One region of the Peribacillus sp. NPDC096622 genome, then DNA from elsewhere that is predicted to be linked to it. Evidence: riboswitches for the same ligand, from Rfam matches in the RefSeq annotation. Region 1 holds a riboswitch; each other region holds the start of a gene.

Region 1 (8,159 bases):
TAGAAACGATTCCAAATTCAGAAGGAAGTGTTTATCAGGAACCTCGTCCTCCGTTTGGCTTCCAAGGCTTTGTCGTTACACAAGAAGACGTTAAACAAAAAAAGGCAGCTGATTCAACTGTAGGGGCTTCCCGATAATGGACAGTAAGCTGACCACACATGTTTTAGACCTGTCTAAAGGCCTGCCGGCAAAAGGGATGAAGATAGAACTTTGGGCCATAGCAGAACAGGGAGACCATTCTTTCATTAAAGAGGTCTGTACAAACAACGATGGGAGAGTGGATGATCCGCTTCTTCAAGGGGATGATCTCAAACCAGGTGAGTATGAGCTTGTCTTTTATGTTGGGGAATATTTCAATGATGGAGCGAATGATCCTTATATAAGGCCATTTTTAAATAAGGTCCCACTTCGTTTTGGTATTAGAAGCAATGAAGAACATTATCATGTTCCTCTGCTGGTTGCTCCAGGAGGATATAGCACCTACCGAGGAAGCTAGTAAATCAGTAAGAGAGTTGGAGGGTTCAATTTGGCACATGAGCGTACTGGTGTTGTGACTTTAGGCGGTAATCCAGTGACCTTGATTGGTCCTGAACTAAAAGTAGGGGATAAGGCCCCTGACTTTACACTATTAACAAATGACCGCCGTAAAGCACATTTAACAGACTATAAAAATAAGACATGCATCATCACGACTATTCCTTCGCTTGATACTGGTGTATGTGATTTACAAACAAGGCTCTTAAATGAAGAAGCAAGCAAAATGGGTGATGATGTAGCAGTCTTGGCTATCAGCGCAGACCTTCCCTTTGCTCAAGCAAGATGGTGTAAAGAAAGTAATGTCGAAGCTATAACCATTCTCTCCGATCACTTTGATTTGTCTTTTGGTACTGCATATGGAACGTATATGAAAGAGCAACGATTGGAATGCAGGGCAGTATTTGTAATAAATCAAGAAGGAACCATTAAGTATGTGGAATATGTACCGGAAGTCACGAATCACGCAGATTATGAATCCGCATTGCAGGTAGCGAAGGAAGTGATAAATAAAGCTGGTGCAGCTAAATAAACATTTTCCCTCAAGAAGGATATTAACATTTCATTCTATTATCCGTAAGACCGTCCGATTTACAAAAGCTGGACGGTCTTTTGATGATACTGAATTATGACTTCATTAACGCAAACGGAGAAAAGTACTTCTACCCAAGTCGCTTTCTAATGTCAAAATATAATAAAATAAACTAAAATTAAACATTAATTCCTGTTATTTGAAGTGGAATTATGCTATAATGAAAGTCCAATAGCTTTATATAACATGGAAGCGCTTCCTTATCCAAGGAAGTGCTCTTTTTATCTTTTTCACTTACTAATTAACATAACAATTCTAAAAACACCTGAAATATTAATTGCACCGTCTTCCTGGGGTTCCGGATTACATGGTCCGGAGGGAGAATGCGAAAAAAGGTCACTAGAAACAGGACTACCCGTAATAGTCTGTAATCGTACTGGCGAAGACGAAACTGTCCGTTTTTGGGATGCAGAAAGCATGATCATAAAAAATGGTGTACCCCTCCTGACTCATAAATCAAAACAATCAGCCATACTTACCTTTGAATGGGATTTACAAAGCATGGAATTACTATCCCCTCATTTCGACATCGATTACATATAATGAGAACATACACCAACTCTTGTTGTGCGCTAGTGAAGAAACGGAGCTGTCATTTAAGGCAGCTTTTTCTTATTGCTAGAGGCAGGATAGTTCAACGGTGCCGCTTGATCTTTGTTCAACAATTGGGACATTTTCTTGAATAAGAGAAGGGTTTAGTCGTAAGTGAATCGAAGTTAATCAAAGGGATAATTGTTCAAATCACTTTTGATGAAATATTCATCTCACTGACATACTGTTGTCAGCATTAGACGTTTACAATAGCCAGAACAGCAACCTAGGAAATTACCCGGCGACCCTAAATATTGAAGTATAGTTACTTACTCAACATTGAGGAGGAAATCGATTATGAGTGACACAAAGACATTAAGAGGACTCACCACCGTCAGTTTTTGGGCGGCTGATCTAGTGGCGGCAAAGAAGTGGTACACAGAGCTGCTGGGTATCGACCCATACTTCGAACGCCCAGGTTATGCCGAGTTTCGCCTCGGGGACTACCAGCACGAGCTGGGCCTAATCGATAGCCGCTACGCGCCCGGTGGTTCGTCGACCGGCGCGGCCGGTGGTGCTGTCGTGTACTGGCACGTCGACGATGTGACAGCAACTTTCGAGAAGCTGCTGTCTATGGGAGCGAAAGAACACGAGGCACCCACAGTTCGCGGTCAGGGGTTCATTACTGCCTCCGTGGTTGATCCTTTTGGGAACATCCTAGGCATTATGTACAATCAGCACTATTTGGACGTTCTGGATTCGAAGAGAAAAGCGTGATCCGCTCTGCCGGCATTATGGAACTATAGGGATTAAAAAAGGTTGTTATAAATTCCAAAGAGCATGGGTAATTTCTTCAGATAAGAAGGGGGGAAGAGCCACTTTCCCTGAATTAATTACGCATAAGGAGAGTATGTTACTATCGCCATACGGTAACTTCATCGTAAAAAGCCTATCTCTAGTGAGGGGGCTTTTTAATTTATAAGAGGAATATAAAGCTAAACAAATGAAAATCCACTTTCAATGATCCTTAAAAAATCATCATATTATTTACTTTCAGTTAGAAAGCCGCATTCCTCTGTTGAAAAATGCGGCTGTTTCAATAAATACTCAATTGAAAGCAAATAACATCAATTATAATAGGGTTTAGTACCCTCGATTCCGATCTACCATTCCATTTAATGGTTGTTCACTTGAAAATCTCCTTAAATTTTCTATGAAAAAGTTGCTCACTTCGTTAACCGTACTTGGCCCTGACAGATGAGAAGTGACAAACACATTCGGCATGGACCAGAAGGCATGTTCTTTTGGCAACGGTTCTGTTTCAAATACATCGAGGACAGCTGCCTGAAGATGTCCTGCTCGCATGACAGATATTAAATCCCCTTCATCTATCAATGCTCCACGGCCAACGTTGATAAGGGAAGCAGTGGATTTCATCGCTAAAAGAAGGTCTTGGTTAATGATATGATAAGTGGAATCCGTTAAAGGAAGGGTTAGGACCAAATAATCCAGATCCTTTACAAATTCACCCCATTGATTTGGAGTAAAGTGGCGATCCACTAGTGTTGCTTGTTTTCCACTAAAGCTTAAGCCATGTACATTCATATCAAATGCTCGAGCTTTACGTACAAGTTCAGCGCCAATCGATCCAAGTCCAGCGATCCCGATTGTTTTCCCCTTAAGGGTTTCGGAAATGAAAGGATCCCACCTCCGCTCCAGTTGCGATTGTTTCATCCGAGGACCGTCTTTCACTATGTCCAAGAGAAACAAAAATACATATTCCGAGATGTAAGCACCAAATTGGTCAGTAATTCGAGTTAATGTAATGTTTTTAGGTATCGATTTGTCCGAAATCAAATCATTGACTCCGGCTCCCATTGATTGAAACCAGCGAACAGATGAGGCAATTGGTTTACATAGTAATTGTGTAGGGAAATTCCATCCCAAAATAACTTCAGTGCCTGGTAAATATTTTTCTGCTTCCCCCAAAGTTTTCGCTGCCTTCACCGATGTAAACCCATTATTGCGGATACGATCAGCATAAGCATCGACCTCTGTCTGAATAGGACTAAATACAAGAATGTTTGGTTTGTGTGTACCCCCCATAGGCTCTCTCCTTATTGATTCTTTATATATAGTATAAATTCTTCCTCCTGAGTCGTACAATGATAAAAAACAGTGCACTTCTTTCGGAGTATGCACTGCTTTTCAAATTTCTCCAGTTTACTATTGATTTTATAGAAAATCGGTATTAAAGACTCGTTTAATGAATCATTCGTTTATTTATTTAATAATATTGCTTCTGTGTTACAAGGTTGTAGAGCTATTTGTAGTGCTCTTTTTTCTTCATGGTTTAGAGGGACCAATGGTAAGCGGACACCTCCAACATTCACCCCCCGCATATTTAATGCTGATTTTACTGGTGCTGGGCTTGGCGCAGCAAATAATGCTTTCATGATTGGAAGAAGTTTACGATGTGTAGCGGCGGCAGCATGGACATCACCATTTTTAAAGCTATTGATCATTTCTTGCATTTCATTACCAATTATGTGTGAAGAAACCGAAACAATGCCTGTTCCACCGATGGCTAAAACCGGTAATGTTAACCCATCATCGCCGCTGTACAATGTAAAATCACTAGTTGTTTTGCTTATGATTTGTGCCATGGCATCTAAGTCACCGCTTGCTTCTTTTACTGCCACGATATTGTTGATTTTTGAGAGGCTAACAATCGTCTCTACTGACATGTTTACAACACTTCGACCTGGAATATTATAAAGCATTACCGGTAATGATGTTGAATGGGCAATAGCGCTAAAGTGCTGAAATAATCCTTCTTGAGACGGCTTGTTATAGTATGGGGTAACGAGCATGATTCCGTCGACTCCTGCGGCCTCAGCTTGCCTTGTCAAGCTGATAGAAGCTTTCGTGTTATTTGAGCCGGTTCCAGCTATGACTGGAACTCTTCCATCAACAACTTCTACAACAATTTTGAATAAATCTACTTTCTCTTCTGTAGTTAATGTAGGGGACTCTCCAGTTGTACCAGCTATTACCAATCCATCAGAACCATTAGCAATTAAATAGTTTACTAAAGCTCTCGTAGCATTAAAATCAACCTCATCATTATGATTAAACGGGGTAACCATTGCGGTTAAAACTTGGCCAAAATTCATAACTTCACACCCTTTTGTATAATTTTTAAAAATATTCAGAGGTGGTTAGGGCCGTTCAGGAGTAAACGCAAAAAAGCAACAACGAGGATTCGCTGCTGCAGTAGAAACAATATTTATCAAAAAAATGTTTCCGCGCATAAGATAGCCCTCCATATAGTTTCCTATATGACAGTTCTGTATTTATTCAATAGCAGAACCAGCTTCAAGAACATGAGATTCTTTCCGCTTCGGCAAATTCCCCTTTCCACAATAGTCATAGGATCTCATTCTCCTCAAAATGTGTACTAATGGTCTTTGCTCCTCTATCCTCACTTCAAAAAATTTTGAAGTAAGAAAATATTTAATTGATTGTAATATAACAGGGAATCCATTCTGTTGCAAGGACAATTTGTTTTTATGTAATCATTTCTACTATGTGTGAACTGGCTTTTGGTCAAGGAAAACACTTTTCCAACGGTTTTCAATCATGGCTGCATGATCAAAGAAAGGTTTAACTCGAAACTTCATAATCACTGGCTATTTGAAGAACCTCGGGCAATGTATATGAAAAAGTGTTATTTTCGGGGTAATTTGCGCTAATTTTGAGTGAGTGCTATTTTGCACATCCAACTTTAAAACCCAGCTACCTTAAAATGTTTAATTAAATGTCTATAATTTAAAACTTTAAGACACTTTTAAAATCTAACATATTATTTGTTAATTTATCCTTGTTTACTGTCTAAAAGTTTTAAGACTTATAGACAAAGGATGATACATATTGTTAATTGGTTATGCGAGGGTTTCAACTACTGGCCAAGATTTAGAAACACAAAAGGAAATTTTGGAAAGTGAAGGGTGTAAAAAGCTTTTTGTTGAAAAAGTAACAGGAACAAGTACAAAACAAAGAGCCCATCTTTATGAAGCTATTGAATTTGCACGAGAAGGAGATACATTAGTTGTAACTAAAATAGATCGTTTAGCTCGTTCTATTATGGACTTGAATAAGATCGTTCATGAACTAGCTGAAAAAGGAGTTAATGTAAGATTTGTAAAAGAAGATATGAAGTTTGATGGTTCAAACGAAGGAAACAGCTTACAAACACTGCTCTTTAATATTTTAGGTTCATTCGCACAATTTGAACGTGATCTTATTGTAGAAAGAACTACAGAAGGTCGGGAGAGAGCTAAGAGGCAAGGGAAACATATGGGAAGACCAGGGCAAGATGAAAAGACTTTAAAACGTGCTATTAAGCTATATAATGAACGTGAAACAAACGGAATGAGTGTAAAGGACATTGTAAAAACTACAGGAGTTCCACGTTCCACGTTATATGCAAAGATTAAATGATTCTTAAACTGAATCCGGGGCTGCCATTTGGTGCCCTTTTTGCTTAATGAACTAAAGGGGCAGTATAGTTTAAGTAAGACACTGGTTTTTACAGGAGGAAATAATGGTTAAAAAACGTAGAAAAATTTTAGTGATCACCTTAACAATTTTAATCATTTTAGTAGTTTATTACCTTTTACAACTTAATTGGATTTCGGCCTCCAATGAAACTGTTCATTTAGAGGATTTGCCAGAGGAATTTGATGGGTTTAAAGTCGTACAGTTATCAGATTTACACAATAAAGAATTTGGAGAAGGAAACAAAAGGTTGGTTAAAAAAATCAATAAAATTGAGCCAGATATAATTGTTATAACTGGTGATATGTTAAATAACTCTCACGACATACCAAATAACGGAGAAGTTCTAATAAAGTTACTTGAAAATCTAAATAATAACTATCCGATTTATTATGTGACAGGTGAACACGAAGAAGGTTTGTATTACGAAGATAGAAACAAGTATCAAAAAGAAGGCACAAAAGAAGCATACGAAGAAAAACTAAGCAATCTTGGTGTTACAGTTGTAAATGATGAACAAACAACAATTACAAAACAGGATGCAATAATTAACTTGTATGGGCTAAAAGAACACTTGTCAGGAGAAATTCAAATTGAAGAACGGTTAGGCGAAACAAATGAAAACGAAGTAAATATTTTACTTTCGCATAGACCTTTTTATTTTGATGAATATGCTGATTGGGGAGCAGATTTAGTCTTTTCTGGTGATACTCACGGGGGAATGTTACGTCTACCTTTTATTGGAGGGATTATTTCAACAGAGGGGTTTTTCCCAGAATATGATGGTGGTTTGTTTCAAAAAGAAAACTCAATAATGGTTGTAAGTAGAGGTTTAGGTAATAATCCAATTCCCCTTAGAATAAATAATCGACCAGAAGTAGTTGAAATTACCCTAAAAAGTAAATAAGTAAGTAATTCTTATTGATGTAACGGGTGCATTCGTATAAGAAGAAATAGTGGTGAAATATTGATTTTTATATTAAGATCTTCCGCAATCGGGTGCTATTTCTTGAATAAGGTTAGCTTTTCTAAATGAACTAACAGGTGCGTTAGTTCATTAAGGAACACAAAAATGATCAATTAATAAAAGAATAATCCAATTAAATAGTATAAGGGCATGTTTTGATTAATCTTTTTTCAAAACATGCTCTTTAGATTTATTTATCAAGGTTTTTTGTATTAATTTGATCAAACTTTGTTTCAAATCTACAAGTAACTAACAAATTTTAAAATTAATGAAATAAAAATAATTTTATGAACCAAAGATTCTAATGGTCTCCTAAAGGGAATGTATTACCAATACTTTACAAAAACATGTATTTTCATATAATGGTTAATAGAGTGAAAAATCACAGTTTGGTTGGTAGTCCAGACGTATTAGTTGCATCATACTAATATTAGTAGCCTTCCCCCCTCGGGATGTCCATCACTCTGTTATTTAATTAGAGGGGGTTTTCTGATGAAATTAACACTTTACTTTGATGGCCAGTTCTGGGTAGGAATTGTTGAAGATAATCAAAATGGGTTTTTGAGAGTTTGTAAACATATCTTTGGAAAAGAACCAAAAGATGAAGAGGTACAATACTTTGTAAACCACATAATGATGAGGTTACTGGAACGAGTTACAACAGGTGTAAACGTTAATCAAAAGAAAGAACAGCACATAAACCCTAAACGGTTAGCACGTGCAGTTGGAAAACAAATGAAACAAAAAGGCGCCTCTTCCAAAGCTCAAGAAGCATTGAAATTAGAGCTTGAAAATCGAAAAGTAAAGCGAAAAGTACTTTCTCGTGAACAAATAGAAGAGGAAAAGGAAAAGGAAAAGAAAAGACAATTAAAGGTAGAAAAGCGTAAAAAAAAGCACCGTGGAAGGTAAAACTGCACCTCCAATTGTTAGATGTTCTCTAATGCAGTTCACTTCGGCAGCTCTTTTTCTATGAAC
Region 2 (8,159 bases), on a different contig from region 1:
CAAGGTTCAAAACAAAGAGAAAAAAAAGAACCCATATCATAAGATATAGGTTCTTTCATGTTCTTTATTAAACTTCATCGCTTCCGAAGAAGTTACGGAATTGTTGGATCGTAGTATCACGGTTCAACGCTGCAATCGAAGTCGTTAACGGAATGCCTTTAGGGCAAGACTGCACACAGTTTTGTGAGTTACCGCAGTTTGCAAGTCCCCCATCACCCATGATCGTATTTAAACGTTCAGCTTTGTTCATTGCACCAGTTGGATGTGCGTTGAATAAACGAACTTGTGATAATGGTTGTGGCCCCATGAAGTCTGAATTGCTGTTTACGTTCGGACAAGCTTCCAAACAAACACCGCAAGTCATACATTTAGATAACTCGTAAGCCCATTGACGTTTCTTTTCTGGCATACGCGGTCCTGGTCCAAGATTGTACGTTCCATCGATTGGAATCCATGCTTTTACCTTTTTCAATGAGTCGAACATACGGCTGCGATCGACTTGCAGGTCACGAACAACAGGGAATGTACGCATTGGAGCTAGACGAACCGGCTGCTCCAATTGATCGATAAGAGCTGTACATGATTGTCTTGGTTTACCATTGATAACCATTGAACAAGCACCACACACCTCTTCAAGACAGTTCATGTCCCATGCGATTGCTGTAGTGTGCTTTCCTTGTACAGTTACTGGATTACGACGAATTTCCATTAGAGCGGAAATTACGTTCATATTCGGACGGTACGCTAATTCGAATTCCTCATCATAAGGAGCTGAATCCGGTGTATCTTGACGAGTGATTATAAAACGGACTGTTTTAGTCTCAGATTTAGTTTCAACCATTTTTTTGCTCCCCCTCTTTAGTGTTTCGTAGTGTAGTCACGTTTACGCGGTGCGATCAGTGATACATCAATATCTTCATAATGGAATTCAGGTGCTTGATCCAAGCCTTTGAATGTTGCCATAGTAGTTTTCATGAATTCCTCATCATTACGTTCTGGGAAATCAGGTTTGTAATGTGCTCCGCGGCTTTCATCACGGTTTAACGCACCAATAGTGATAACACGAGCCAATTGCATCATGTTTTGCAGCTGTCTAGTGAATGCAGCCCCTTGGTTACTCCATTTTGCCGTGTCATTGATGTTAATTTTCTTGTAACGTTCCATCAGCTCAAGAATCTTGTTATCCGTTTCTTTCAGCTTGTCATTGTAACGAACTACAGTAACATGCTGTGTCATCCACTCACCAAGTTCTTTGTGAAGGACGTACGCATTTTCGTTACCATCAAGAGACATGACTTCATTCCATTTCTCTTGTTCTTGTTTTTCGTACCCTTCATACAATGAAGAAGGAATGGATTCTGAAGTTTTATCAAGGCCTTCAATATATTTAACGGCATTCGGTCCAGCGACTGAACCACCATAGATTGCAGAAAGAAGTGAGTTAGCACCAAGACGGTTACCGCCATGTTGTGAGTAATCACACTCACCTGCAGCGAATAAACCTTTGATGTTAGTCATTTGGTCATAATCAACCCAAAGTCCGCCCATAGAATAGTGAACGGCAGGGAAAATTTTCATTGGAACTTTACGAGGATCTTCACCCATGAATTTCTCGTAGATTTCAATGATTCCGCCAAGTTTAATATCAAGTAATTTAGGATCTTTATGTGATAGATCCAGGTAAACCATGTTTTCACCATTAATGCCAAGCTTCATGTTCATGCATACGTCGAAAATTTCACGAGTCGCGATATCACGAGGTACTAGATTACCATAAGCAGGGTATTTTTCTTCAAGGAAATACCAAGGTTTTCCGTCTTTATATGTCCAGATACGTCCACCTTCACCACGAGCGGATTCACTCATTAGACGAAGTTTGTCATCGCCAGGGATTGCTGTCGGGTGAATTTGAATGAACTCACCATTTGCATAATTTACACCTTGTTGATACACGATGGAAGCTGCTGATCCTGTATTGATCATTGAGTTGGTTGATTTACCGAAAATGATTCCAGGGCCGCCGCTTGCCATGATGACTGCGTCGCCAGGGAATGATTTGATTTCCATTGAAGTCAGGTTTTGAGCTACGATACCGCGTGCTGTTTGCTCATCATCGATGACAGCTCCAAGGAATTCCCAGCCTTCATATTTCGTTACAAGGCCTTCCACTTCATAACGGCGAACCTGCTCGTCCAATGCGTAAAGTAATTGCTGACCAGTTGTTGCACCAGCGAATGCTGTACGGCTATGTTGAGTACCACCGAAACGACGGAAATCAAGAAGACCTTCCGGAGTACGGTTGAACATTACACCCATACGGTCAAACATATGGATGATCGATGGTGCTGCTTCGCACATCGCTTTAACCGGCGGTTGGTTAGCCAAGAAATCTCCGCCATAAACTGTATCGTCGAAGTGGATATATGGAGAATCCCCTTCACCTTTTGTATTTACTGCCCCGTTGATTCCGCCTTGGGCACAAACTGAGTGAGAGCGTTTAACAGGCACTAAAGAAAATAAATCAACCTGTTGTCCCAGCTCTGCTGCTTTGATCGTAGCCATTAATCCAGCTAGACCTCCACCAACGATAACTATTTTACCTTTACCCAATTCTGTCACTCCCTTATTTCCATTAGCCAAGCTATGTTTTTCCTAATACTTATAAATGAACTCTATCTTCTTATACAAAAGCGAAAATTGCGCTGATTCCGATATAAGAAAGAAGAACGAAAACGATCAATGTAAAGTAAGTCATGATTCTTTGCGATCTTGGTGAAACTGTCAGACCCCAGCTCACAGCAAATGACCATAATCCATTAGCAAAGTGGAAGATTGCCGAGATAACACCAACAATATAGAACACAAGCATGAATGGACTAGAGAAAATATCCGCCATCATGTCAAAGTTAACTTCAGCACCCATAGCTGCTTGAATTCTAGTTGCCCATATATGCCAAACAAGGAAAATCAATGTTATGATTCCAGTTAAGCGTTGCAGCATGAACATCCAGTTACGGAAGAAACTAAATCTGCCTAAATTGTTTTTTGCTGTAAAGGCAATATAAATTCCGTACACAGCATGGAAAATGAGCGGTAGATAGATGACGACCCATTCCACCAAAATCTTCACGGGTGTAAACTCAATTAAATGAACTGCCCCATTAAATGTTTCTTCTCCTTTTGTTGCCATAAAGTTTACCGATAAATGAAAAATTAGGAATAGACCAATTGGAATTACTCCTAGAAGTGAATGAAGCCTGCGATTCCCAAACTCACGATTCTTTGCCACTAAGTGCCCCCCCTTAATTTGTGAAAAATCATGCAAAGATAATCTGGTGGCTACCTTTTATCTCCGCGTGAAAATACAGTATAGAGTCAAAAAAAAATCCTCTATACTTCCTTTACAATTATGTGACATGTCCATTTTACTCCTGACTTCTATGTGCGTCAAGAAAACGGATACAAGAAATCTCTTTTTCAGAATAGATTTTTTTGGATTAAATTGGCTATTTTTTGTTTGTCAAGGTGATATTTTGAATAAATTTCTAATTTACCTATTAATATCTCGGTATAATTTCTCATTTTTTTCCAATTGTTATTTAAATAAATAAAAAACAGTATAATTTGCAAAAGAAATACGTTTATAATAGATTTACAGAAAGAGGCGATAAATTATGAAAAAAAATATTGCTGCTGCGATAGAAGAAGAGATTCAAACTGAAGAAATTCAAACTGAAGAATTCCTGGTTCCAGCTTTCGGATACGAATTAATCAGAGAAGTTCTATTGAACGATATTCTCGGAAAAGACTCTAATCAAATCCTCTATTGGGCAGGTAAACAATTAGCAAGAAAATTCCCATTGAATGGCGATCAGGAAGTGATTGAATTTTTCCAAAGCGCTGGGTGGGGCAATCTGGAAATCTTGAAGTATACGAAACACGAAATGGAATTATCCCTGACGGGTGAAATAATCAGCCGCCGCCTGGATTTACACCCTGATTGTCACTTCCAGCTTGAAGCCGGTTTCCTTGCCGAGCAGTTTACACTGCAAAAGAAATTCCTCAGCGAATCAACGGAAGAAATCAAACGCCGCGCAAAAAAAGTGATATTCACCATCCAATGGGATCCCAGAGATCCAATCTAATGAGCCCTTAAAACAGACTTACCCTTTTTACCGGAAGTCTGTTTTTTATTGGACTCATGACACTTAAGCTAGCACATTTGCATGCTGACCAAGTTTAAATGCTTCATGAAGGGATTCAACCGCCTTCACCATTTCCTTTTCATTGATGACAGTCGAAACTTTAATTTCCGATGTGCTGACCATTTTCACTTGGATGCCTGTATTGGCCATCACTTCAAACATCTCGGCAGCCACTCCCGGATTGGATACCATACCAGAACCGACGATGGACACTTTGGCCAACCCGCTCTCCGTTTCGACCCGGTCGAATCCCAAGTGTTCTTTATTATTTTCCAGCACAATCAAGGCCGCTTCCGTATCTTCACTTTTTGTGGAAAAAGATAGATTGGTCGTATCCTCGGCAGTCATGCTTTGAATGATGATGTCCACATTGATCCGGTTTTTCGCAAGTGTCGTGAAGATAGTGGATAATGCACCAAGTGATTGGGGCAAACCATATATAGTGACCCTCGTAATGCTGTCTTCAAAAGCAATGCCGCGTACAATTAAGTTTTCTTCCATAGTTGCTTCCTCCTCAATGATCGTTCCTGATTCTCTCTCCATGCTTGAACGGACTTCAAGCGGAATTTGATAATTTTTTGCATATTCGACAGCCCTTGGATGAAGGACGCCCGCCCCCAGGTTGGCAAGTTCCAGCATTTCATCGTAAGAAATGGATTGGAGTTTTCGCGCGCCTTTTATGTAGCGTGGGTCCGTTGTGAAAACACCCGTTACATCCGTATAAATATCGCATCTATCCGCATTCAGCGCTGCAGCGATGGCAACCGCCGTCGTATCGGAACCGCCTCGCCCTAAGGTAGTGATTTCCCCATTTGCATCGTTACCCTGGAAACCGGCTACGACCACTATTTTCTTCTCCTGAAGCTGAGCTTGGATCCTCGTGGCATCGATGTTTAAAATCCGGGCATTCCCATGAACGGATTCCGTTTGCATGCCAGCCTGCCAGCCAGTATACGAAATGGCTTCATGTCCTTCTTCAATCAATGCCATCGTTAACAGGGAAATCGTTACCTGTTCCCCAGTGGTCAATAGCATATCCATTTCCCTCTTGCTAGGGGATCCGGAAATATCACGGGCCATGGAAACCAATTGGTCCGTTGTTTTCCCCATAGCTGAAACAACGACGACAACCTCATTTCCATTCTCCGCTTCCTCGATTACCCGATTGGCAACCTTTTTGATTTTTTCTACGCTACCGACGGATGTTCCGCCGAATTTTTGAACGATTAATGCCATCCTCATGCACCCTCTCTACTTTTTAGGCAATAAAAAAAGCAATGAGAAATATCTCATTGCTGTGGTCACATACCCTAATACTGTAAACACAGTGAGATAGCTCTCCAGGGTATAAACCCTGACAATCCGCCATTTATTAAATGTCGGACCAGGAGAACAAGGTATGAGTCTTGTCTTCCTTCGGCGTCGTCCCCTTTCAAAACCTTTCATGGAAGCTCATACTTCTCCAGGTTTTTACTCTTGAATTCCGCACCTCTATCAGCACTTTTAAGTTGTCTAGTTAAAAATTCCTTTTAATCATAGCATAGAGATTCATCGGTAGCAAGATTATTCTTGTAGTTTTCTAACGATTCCCTCGGCTACCCCTTTTGGCATGCCAGCTTCCATGATTTCCTCGGCCGTGGCCTCTTTGATTTTCTTCAATGATCCAAAATGCCTTAATAATTGCTTCCTTCGCTTCTCCCCGACTCCTGGAATATCATCAAGCTGGGAGTGAACCGCATTTTTCCCGCGAAGCTGACGATGAAACGTAATCGCGAACCGGTGCACTTCATCCTGAATTCTTTGCAATAGGTAAAATTCCTGGCTCCGTGAATCAAGAGGTACGAGTTCAAGCGGATTTCCGATCATCAATTGCGAGGTCCTATGCTTTTCATCCTTAATGAGGCCTGAAAGTGGAATATCAAGGCCCAATTCATTTTCGAGAATATCCCGCACTGCTTCGACATGTCCCTTTCCGCCATCAATGATGATCAAATCCGGAAGCGGCAGCCCTTCTTTCAATACTCGTGAATATCTTCTTCTGACTACTTCACGCATCGATTCATAATCATCAGGTCCCTGGACCGTCTTGATTTTATATTTTCGGTACTCTCTTTTTTCCGGCTTCCCATCAATGAACACGACTAAAGCGGAAACGGGGTCACTTCCCTGGATATTGGAGTTATCGAAAGCTTCAATTCGATGCGGGGTGTAGATACCCAGTTGTTTCCCGAGGTTTTCCACCGCATTGATCGTTCTTTCTTCATCTCTTTCAATCAAAGAGAATTTTTCCTGAAGGGCGATGGAGGCATTTTTATTCGCCAATTTAAGCATGTCTTTTTTCGCTCCCCGTTTCGGATGAATCGTTTTGACACCAAGCAGCCCTTCGGCCATTTCGGCATCCACTGATTCAGGCAGCAAGATTTCCTTTGGTTTAAAGTGGTTCGTAATCTCATAAAACTGACCGAGGAATGTAAGAAGTTCCTGTTCGGGTTCATCGTAGACCGGAAAAAGTGAAACATCCCTTTCTATCAATTTACCCTGACGGACAAAAAATACCTGAACGCACATCCAGCCTTTATCATAGGCAAAGCCAAATACATCCCTGTCGATGAAATCGGTCGTCATCATTTTCTGCTTCTCCATCGTAATATCGATGTGGGCAATCTTGTCACGGAACTCCTTGGCCCTCTCGAAATCGAGCTCTTCCGATGCCTCTAGCATTTTTTCAGTCAGTTCTTTTTTTATTTCAGTATGCCCGCCGTTCAAGAACCGGTTGATATCATCGACCATTTTTTTATATTCCCGTTCCTCTACATCATATACACATGGGGCCAGGCACTGGCCTAGGTGATAGTAGAGACAAACGCGATCAGGTAAAGTATTGCATTTCCTTAAGGGATAGATGCGGTCGAGCAATTTTTTCGTTTCGTTGGCTGCAAATGCATTCGGATAAGGACCGAAATATTTCCCTTTGTCTTTTTTGACTTTTCGCGTAATGATGAGACGCGGGTGGCGTTCCGCAGTCAGCTTGATGAAAGGATACGTCTTATCATCCTTTAGCATGACATTATATTTTGGGTCATGTTTTTTGATTAAGTTCAACTCTAAAATAAGAGCCTCGATATTGGAAGAGGTGACGATGTATTCGAAATCCTCAATCTCATTCACGAGCCGAAATGTTTTCCCATCATGAGATCCCGTAAAATAAGAACGGACACGATTTTTCAACACCTTCGCTTTGCCTACATATATGATCGTTCCCTGACGATCTTTCATTAAATAACAACCAGGTTGATCGGGAAGAAGGGCAAGTTTATTCTTTATTTGTTGATTCATGCATTCAGCCTCCTGTTCTCCCATTTTTACAATCATTATATATCAAGATAGCGAAAAAAGCTTCAAGTCCGCAGACTTGAAGCTTTTAGCTAACTTACTATTACGCGTGTTTTGCAATAAGTTCAGCAAGTGCTTCTTTAGGTTGGAAACCAACAACCTTATCAACCACTTCACCGTCTTTAAGGACGATTAATGTCGGGATGCTCATCACACCGAATTTTCCAGCTGTTTCTTGGTTTTCATCTACATCCACTTTTACGATTTTTGCTGTATCGCCAATTTCAGTATCAAGCTCTTGAAGAACAGGAGCAATCATTTTACAAGGTCCACACCATGGAGCCCAAAAATCTACAAGAACGACACCTTCGCTAGTATCTGTTGTGAAAGTTTGGTCAGTTGCATTTACAATAGCCATATATAATTCCTCCTCAAATTTACTCAAATAACTAAAAACAGTATAACATTGTTGCTCGAATCGATGCTAATATTTTGCTTCAGTGGTAGGATGTCCAAAAAAAGAGTAAATATGCAGGCCAAAATCCTTGCCTATCTGCCTAAATAAAGGGGCAAGACATGTATCGGTTTATGCCGAATGTCTTGCCCCTCATCTGTATTATT
Region 3 (8,159 bases), on a different contig from region 1:
GACCTTCAAAGCTGCTTGATTCATAGTTTCCCCCCCTTATTTCAAAGCACGGACGATGGTGTCGGTATTATGACGGACCATTCCGATATATGTTCCTTCTTCCGTCCCTCTTTCACCCATGGCATCCGAGAACAATTCACCGCCGATTTCCACTTTGTGGCCCTGCTTACCTGCTCCTTGGATGACAGCCTCGATAGCCTTCCTCGGTACACTTGACTCAATGAAAATCGCTTTTATTTTGTTCTCCACAAGATAATTCCGCATATCCGTCACATCTTTTGATCCATATTCCGATAATGTATTGATCCCTTGGAGCCCTCTTACGTCCAGGCCATATGACTGCCCGTAGTATCCAAAAGCATCATGTGCTGTAACGAGCACCCGCTGGTCTTCTGGCACTTTATTAATTTCCTCCTGGACATATTTATCAAGTTCCTCCAATTGCAGAACATACTCCTCATAATTTTCACGATACTCTGCTTCATTGTCCGGGTCCTTGGCAATCAATTCTTTCTTAACTGCCTCCGCCGCAACGATCCAAAGCTTTACATCAAACCATACGTGGGGATCATGCTCCGCTGCACTCACTTTGCGAAGTTGGTTCTCCTTAAAGTCTTCCGTTACGGCAATCGTCGGTTTATCCTTGCTCATCATTTCAAATATATCCGCCATTTTCCCTTCAAGATGCAATCCGTTGTAAAAAATCATATCAGCCGAATCCAGTGTCTTCACATCACCCTGCGTCGCTTTATATAGATGGGGGTCGACTCCCGGTCCCATTAAACTTGTGACCTCGACATTTTTACCGCCGATATTCTCAACCAAATCCCCAATCATTCCCGTTGTTGTAACGACATTCAGCTTGCCATTACCCCTTTCGGCCGTTTCATTGCCGCACCCCGTTAAAATCAGCAATGCAGCAAGCACGCCTCCAATAGATTTTAGAAAACCCATCCATATTCCCTCCCTTTTTCATCTTTCTAAAATAGTTTGCCATGCGCAAAACTAAGTGTAAATTTTTTTACATTGTCGTAAATGCTAAAAAGTTTCCTCTACACAACTTATTTTATACTATACACAAATATACAAAAAAAGTGCAACTATTTTTAAACATTTCAAAAAGGCGGATGACTAATACACACAGCAAAAACTGTCAGGAAGCTCCACTAGGGAGCTCCCTGACAGTCAGTCATTCCGAATGATGAAGTTATATTTATATTGTGGAGTTTTTATGGTGAATATAAACCTAGAAGAGCTATTTAGGGACGACGTGAAATTCACGAGTAAACACGGTTTCTACGCATAATGCCGCGGAATTCGGGCTTTGACACTTATTTTTCCTGTTTCAAGGAAATTGCCAAGTACGCAAATCCCAATTCGATTCCGCAAAGCACAAACAGGGTGATTAAAGTTTGAAACATCATGATTTCCTCCTCCTCTAAGACTTAAACAAATCTTAAAGGATGAAACCAATACCAGAACAAGACCTTATTTAAAGAAATCTTCAGCAGTCCCACACTGTTCCCTTGCCCTGAAATGGGTTTCATACTGTACAATATAAAAAAAGAAAAAACGGTGATACCATGACAAATATTAAAGAAATAGCTCAATGTGCTGGTGTATCTGTCTCAACAGTGTCTCGTGTATTGAATGATCATCCATATGTAAGCCCCGATAAAAGAAAGAGCGTCTTAGAAGCGATCGATCGTTTGAATTATACGAGAAACATCAACGCCATTCATCTTTCAAAAGGCAAAACCAATCTTATCGGCATCATCATCCCCTTCAACAATCACCCATATTACGGGGCAATCGTTAACGGAATCACTAAACAGGCAAATGCAATTGGCTGTCATATCGTCATCTTTCAAACAAATTATGATAGAGAGAAAGAGATTCAGGCTTTTAATATGCTGCAAATGAAGCAGCTCGATGGCATTATCGTTTGTTCAAGGATTTCGGAAATGAAAATCCTCTTGGATTATCAAAAATACGGACCGATTATTTTATGTGAAGATACAGCCCAAGCTGAATTCTCATCCATCAGCATTGATCATTATGCCGCTTTTTCCTGTGCCCTTGAGTACGTGATTGCTAAAGGATATAAGAAAATCGGATACAGCCTCGGCCGTAAAAAAAGCAGAAATAGTTCCCATCGTACAAAGGCCTTTAACGATATCATGAGTAAACATCAACTGATAAACAATAAAGAATGGCTATTTGAAGGCAGTTATCACATCAAAGACGGTGAACAATTGTTTCAGGAATGGAATTCGATGATGGATAAACCTGATGCCATCATCATCACGAATGATGACACGGCGGCGGGTTTCATTCTTACCGCTAAGAAATCGGGTATAAGGGTACCGGAAGATGTGGCCATTCTCGGCTTCAATAATGATAGCCTTGGTGAAATGCTCGACATCACGACCATCTCCTTACCGCTGGAATGGATTGGGAAAATGGCAGTGGACCTATTTGAGAATCCTGAAGAGGTCAAACATGTAAAACTGGACTACGCACTAATAAAAAGGAAAACCGTTTAGTCATTAGGATGCTTTATTTTAGTACTTGAATTCTTCCTTACTGCCATCACTCATTAACTAGGAAAAAATAACCACGTAAAATAATCATTGCGATATCCCAGAAGTTATTTTATAATTTTGATATAGTAAAGTTTACTCAATTACTAGCAATCTATTAGCGATTGCATGAATTTCATGAATATAATCGTCCGACGTCACCCACAAGCTGACGCCAACGATTTTAGAAAATTGAATACTTCCTCATTTACCGATGAGTTAGAGGCTGCAGCTTATAAAAGTAAAACGGACGAGATTCTGGAAAATTAAAGACTCCGTTTGAAAGGATAAGTTGCCGAAGTTAGGGTATATTCCATGTATATTCTTGCTGGCGGTGTAACCGAATAGGAACACCACTGTCACGTTTTTTCACAAAGCGTGGGGAGCTATCTTCGGAAGGATAAACGGGTTTATTATAAACAGCCGTCGATCTTTTTCGACTGCTGTTTTTTATTTTTCGTTCCCTTCCAATAAAAAGGAGTGTAACATCAATTGTCAAATTCACAATCAGCATCAAGCCCTACTGAACTGAAAAGGAGCCTGAAAGCGCGTCATTTAATGATGATTTCATTAGGTGGAACGATTGGAACAGGTTTATTTTTAGCAAGTGGCGGTGCCATTCATTCAGCCGGTCCCGGCGGTGCCTTGGTGGCATACGCGATCATCGGCATCATGGTTTATTACTTAATGACAAGTCTTGCAGAAATGGCAGCGTTCATGCCAGTGGCCGGTTCGTTCCGTGTCTATGCATCCAAATTCGTCGATCCGTCTTTCGGTTTTGCGATTGGCTGGAACTACTGGTATAACTGGGCAATCACCATTGCCGCTGAATTGGCAGCCGTTGTCTTAATTATGAAGTTCTGGTTCCCTGATAGCCCTTCAATTATCTGGAGTGCCATTGCGTTAATCACTATGTTTCTTATCAATTACATGTCAGTTAAAGGTTTCGGGGAAACAGAATTCTGGTTTGCCATGATCAAGGTCGTGACAGTCGTCATTTTCTTGATCACGGGTGTTCTGATCATTCTCGGAATCATGGGTGGGAAAGACCCAATTGGTTTTTCCAATTTCACAATGGGCGAAGGTCCCTTTAACGGAGGGTTCTTCACGATTCTAGGTGTATTCATGGCTGCCGGCTTTTCATTCCAAGGTACTGAATTGCTTGGAGTGACCGCTGGTGAAAGTGAGGATCCAGAAAAAAATATCCCAAAAGCGATCAAATCCGTTTTCTGGCGTATCATCTTATTCTATATCTTAGCCATTTTTGTAATTGGCATGATCATTCCGTTTACCGATTCACGTTTATTGAGTGAAGATGTTGCCGTAAGTCCATTCACGCTTGTATTTGAACGGGCCGGCCTTGCATTTGCCGCATCCATCATGAACGCGATCATTTTATCATCCGTACTCTCTGCTGGTAACTCTGGCATGTACGCTTCAACCCGTATGCTATGGGACTTGGCACGTGATGGGAAAGCACCGAAGTTCTTAGGTAAGTTAGATAAAAGAGGAGTACCCGTGAATGCACTTATCGTGACTTCTTTAGTTGGCTGCGTTGCATTCTTAGCTTCGTTTTTCGGTGATGGCGTCGTTTATATCTGGTTATTGAACGCTTCAGGCATGGCAGGATTCGTCACCTGGGTAGGGATTGCAATTGCCCATTATCGGTTCCGCAAAGCTTACGCTGCTCAAGGCCTTGATATGAATGCTTTACCATTCCGGGCAAAAGGCTTCCCATTCGGGCCTATATTCGCACTTGTCCTTTGTATTATCATTATCATCGGACAAGGCTATCAAGCTTTCAGCAGCGATGGGATCGATTGGAATTCAATGTTCGTTTCCTACATTGGCTTGATTCTATTTTTCGTCCTATGGTTCGGCTATAAAATTAAGCATAAAACGAAAATCATTCCGCTAGAGGAATGTGACCTTAAATCAAAATAATACGCAAAGGACCTGTTCTTCCCTAAATGGAGAAGGACAGGTCCTTTTTTCATTTCAAATGATAAACACGGCATTCATATGGTTGCAGGGGTTTGCTGGAGATTCCTTCTTCCTCCTGATCATAATTGCCGATCAGCTTTGTGGCAGCATATGCATGCAGCTCTTCAGGCAAAGTATAGGGAGCCTGCTCTTCTTTAAAGTTACATAGCACCAACAGCTTTTCTTCTTCCAACGATCTCGTGTAGGCAAATATTCGTTCATCATCCGGCAACAGCAGTTCAAAACGGCCATAAACGACGATTTCATGTTCCTTGCGTAATTGGATAAGCTTTTTATAAAAATGAAAAATGGAATTCGGATCATTGTAGGCCTTTTCTGCATTAATCTCGGGAAAATTGGGATTAACCTTAATCCAAGGAGTCCCTTTCGTGAATCCGGCGTTCCGGGAGTCATTCCACTGAATCGGTGTCCTCGCATTATCCCGGCTGCGGGCGTGGATGGCTGACATCATCCGCTCTTTTGACCAGCCATGAGAATTGACGAGTTCGTCATAAGAATTCAATGTTTCGATATCCCGGTATTCATCGATGCCCTCAAATGCAACATTGGTCATGCCAAGCTCTTCCCCTTGATATATATAAGGTGTACCTTGAAGCATATGAAGACAAGCGGCAAGCATCTTTGCGCTTTCAATACGATACTTTCCATCATTACCAAACCTTGAGACAACCCGGGGCTGATCATGGTTGTTCCAGTATAAACTGTTCCAGCCATCCCCCTCCAAACCAGTCTGCCACTTGGAGAGAATTCGCTTTAAATCGGTTAGCTTCCATTTATCGTTACTCCATTTCCCTTCTGGTCCCTTCCCCAAATCCATATGTTCGAATTGAAAGACCATATGTAGCTCACCACGATCTTTACCTGTGAACAATTGTGCTTCCTCCGGTGTGACGCCTGGCATCTCCCCAACCGTAATCACGTCATGTCCAGAAAGTGCCCGTTGATTGATTTCCTGCAAAAACTCATGTATGCGCGGGCCATTCAGGAAAAAGGGGCTTCCATCACCATACTGCTTCTCATGATGAACGGCTCCATCTGAATAGCTTTGATCTTTTGAAAGGAAGTTGATGACATCCATACGGAAGCCATCGACACCCTTATCCAGCCACCAAGTCATGATGCTGTAGATTTCTTCACGGAGCTTAGGGTTCTCCCAGTTTAAATCCGGTTGTTTCCTGCTGAATAAATGTAAATAATATTCATCGGTTCTTTCATCATATTGCCATGCTGAACCTTTAAAAATGGACTCCCAATTATTTGGCTCTTTCCCATTCCTGCCAGGTTTCCAAATATAATAATCACGTTTCGGATTATCTCTTGAGGATCGGGATTCCTCGAACCACGGATGTTCATCTGAAGAATGGTTGACCACGAGGTCCATCATGATTTTCATTCCACGCTCATGAACTGCCTTCAACAACCTATCGAAATCAGACATGGTCCCGAATTCAGTCATGATTGATTTATAATCACTGATATCGTACCCATTGTCATCATTGGGAGATTGATAAACCGGGGATAGCCATATCACGTTCACACCCAACTCTTGTAAATAATCGAGCTTCATCAAGATCCCGTTTATATCCCCTATCCCATCGCCATCACTATCCATAAAACTCCTTGGATACACTTGATACACAACTGCCTCTTTCCACCATGCTTTGTCCATGCTTTTCCCCCTCTTTAGCCGCATTGACACAATCATTACACCAATACCCTATTATAAAGGGGGAAACTCCAGAATATTCTATTTTTATTCAGCTATTCCCGTTTGAATCATTTCAATATCCAGATCGACCTCGATTGGAATATCGGGATATGCCTCCTCCCAATGTTTTTGATCGAAATTTCTTGTTTTACTTTTAGCATGATCACCGAGTGCAATCGGATCTATATTGTTCTCCTGAAACATGGTTACCATCTCATTTAATTTTTTACCAATGACATGCTCGGCCCTGGCCTCTATTTTATTCAGGTCGACCGCTTTGCCCAAGTCATAGCCCTGAACCTCTAGCAGACTCGCTTTTAATTTCACATCAATCCTGATCTTGGGGTCTTGATTGGCATTCGAAATATGATAATGGACACGTGACTCCACGTTATTGATATCGGTAAAGTCATTTTCCTTCCACTTAATCTCATAACTCCCAAGCTTAAAGTTTTCACTAAGGACTTTATATAAAAAGCCGTCTTCATAAGGGATATATTTACCTATATAACGATCCTTTTTAAACAAAGCGATCCCTCTTACCCGTATTTGGTCTCCTGCTGTTTCCAATAAGGGCAAGACCGGATCGATTCCTTTACCATGGCACGCATATAAATACCTGTGAAGATCTACATCAGGCAAATTGGTCCTTATATTCTGTTCGATCAGCTCTTTCACTTGAACCCCTGGAGTTTTAATCAACTTTGGCTCCATTTTAACTACATCCTCCGCTTTGCCATGAACGACCGCTAAATACAAATCCCTTCCCACCATTGGGTCACGCCTATATGTATCGACATAATCATTCAACCCCTTACTTGCCAATCCTTCACCATATAGAATGACTGTCAGTCTCCCGCCGACAATCGGGTATGGTGTTTTTGCATTTTCTTGCTGGCGGGCCGCCTTTATATCATGGGAGTTCGCTTCATATACTTCTTTACCCAGATCTGCTTCCTCCCCAGGCTGAGGAACGCTGACAACGACCGTACCTTTGATTTTTTTGCCTTCGGCATCATCATAACCTACGACTTCAGCAATTAATATATCTTCCAATATTTGCTTTTCCACGCCGCACGCCGCCACCAAAAAGCTCGCTAATGTTATCAAGAGAAGTTTGATTTTCATGATTTATGCCCCCTAACTTTATAGACGATCGACTGCCATATGAATAAGAGAGGAAGATACAAATAAACGATATAAAAACCAATTTGCGAACTGATCGTGTTAAACTTATCGATTCTATAGCGGTTATCCAAAAAAATGCAGGAAACTAAGATGATAATCAGAATGAGAACCACCATCTTTTTCTGTCTGAATCCGAATACTCTTTTCGCTGTCCTGCTTGCTGCCCAAACCCCTATGCAAACATTCGGCAGCACCATGAACAGCCAAACGGAAATCCCTATGTATTCGAACCTTTCAATGAATGGAAGGTCTACAATTTTCCATAACGTCAAAGTTGCCCAAATTACATCTTTCAGCTGATCTTGATGATAGTAGGCCAACGAAACAATTATGGATACTAAATATATCACCATAGTAAACAACGCCCCTAAGTGGGCCCATTTTTGAGATTTTTCACGATTTTTAATGAAAGGATAATAAATGAGGAGTAATTCAAAACCAAGGTAATTCAGGGTCATTTTCTTACAGGCCTTCATGATTTCCAAAAAGGAATGATCAAGAAACGGACCCAAATTTTCAAAGTGGGCGTACTTCAACGGAAAATAATTCAAAAGGAATAATGACGATCCGATAATAAGCCCGATTATGCAAAAACCGGTAATGACCCTGAAACCTCCCTCCACAAAGTTATACACAAGAATAAGAATGATGGTTATTAGCATCAGGACATTGACACC

What was found. Region 1 has a riboswitch for lysine ahead of dapA (4-hydroxy-tetrahydrodipicolinate synthase). Riboswitches for the same ligand answer to the same signal wherever they lie in the genome.
Region 2: another riboswitch for lysine. It lies ahead of ACIQYG_RS02015 (aspartate kinase); the one in region 1 lies ahead of dapA (4-hydroxy-tetrahydrodipicolinate synthase).
Region 3: another riboswitch for lysine. It lies ahead of ACIQYG_RS05360 (amino acid permease); the one in region 1 lies ahead of dapA (4-hydroxy-tetrahydrodipicolinate synthase).

Annotation. Positions count from the first base shown of each region.
Region 1 is NZ_JBIWES010000027.1:100-8,258, reverse strand. Features, by position in the region: gene pucL (factor-independent urate hydroxylase) at 1-137, shown strand, start outside; gene uraH (hydroxyisourate hydrolase) at 137-496, shown strand; gene tpx (thiol peroxidase) at 527-1,066, shown strand; gene ACIQYG_RS24960 (VOC family protein) at 2,015-2,434, shown strand; gene ACIQYG_RS24955 (D-2-hydroxyacid dehydrogenase) at 2,801-3,763, opposite strand; gene dapA (4-hydroxy-tetrahydrodipicolinate synthase) at 3,937-4,833, opposite strand; lysine riboswitch at 4,968-5,146, opposite strand; gene ACIQYG_RS24945 (recombinase family protein) at 5,588-6,160, shown strand; gene ACIQYG_RS24940 (metallophosphoesterase) at 6,264-7,124, shown strand; gene ACIQYG_RS24935 (YjdF family protein) at 7,677-8,093, shown strand.
Region 2 is NZ_JBIWES010000001.1:421,066-429,224, forward strand. Features, by position in the region: gene sdhB (succinate dehydrogenase iron-sulfur subunit) at 68-841, opposite strand; gene sdhA (succinate dehydrogenase flavoprotein subunit) at 859-2,610, opposite strand; gene ACIQYG_RS02005 (succinate dehydrogenase cytochrome b558 subunit) at 2,681-3,289, opposite strand; gene ACIQYG_RS02010 (YslB family protein) at 3,675-4,145, shown strand; gene ACIQYG_RS02015 (aspartate kinase) at 4,209-5,441, opposite strand; lysine riboswitch at 5,531-5,707, opposite strand; gene uvrC (excinuclease ABC subunit UvrC) at 5,769-7,541, opposite strand; gene trxA (thioredoxin) at 7,642-7,983, opposite strand.
Region 3 is NZ_JBIWES010000002.1:413,947-422,105, reverse strand. Features, by position in the region: gene ACIQYG_RS05375 (metal ABC transporter ATP-binding protein) at 1-24, opposite strand, end outside; gene ACIQYG_RS05370 (metal ABC transporter solute-binding protein, Zn/Mn family) at 37-954, opposite strand; gene ACIQYG_RS05365 (LacI family DNA-binding transcriptional regulator) at 1,584-2,546, shown strand; lysine riboswitch at 2,795-2,979, shown strand; gene ACIQYG_RS05360 (amino acid permease) at 3,075-4,526, shown strand; gene ACIQYG_RS05355 (glycoside hydrolase family 13 protein) at 4,576-6,255, opposite strand; gene ACIQYG_RS05350 (Ger(x)C family spore germination protein) at 6,340-7,422, opposite strand; gene ACIQYG_RS05345 (GerAB/ArcD/ProY family transporter) at 7,419-8,159, opposite strand, start outside.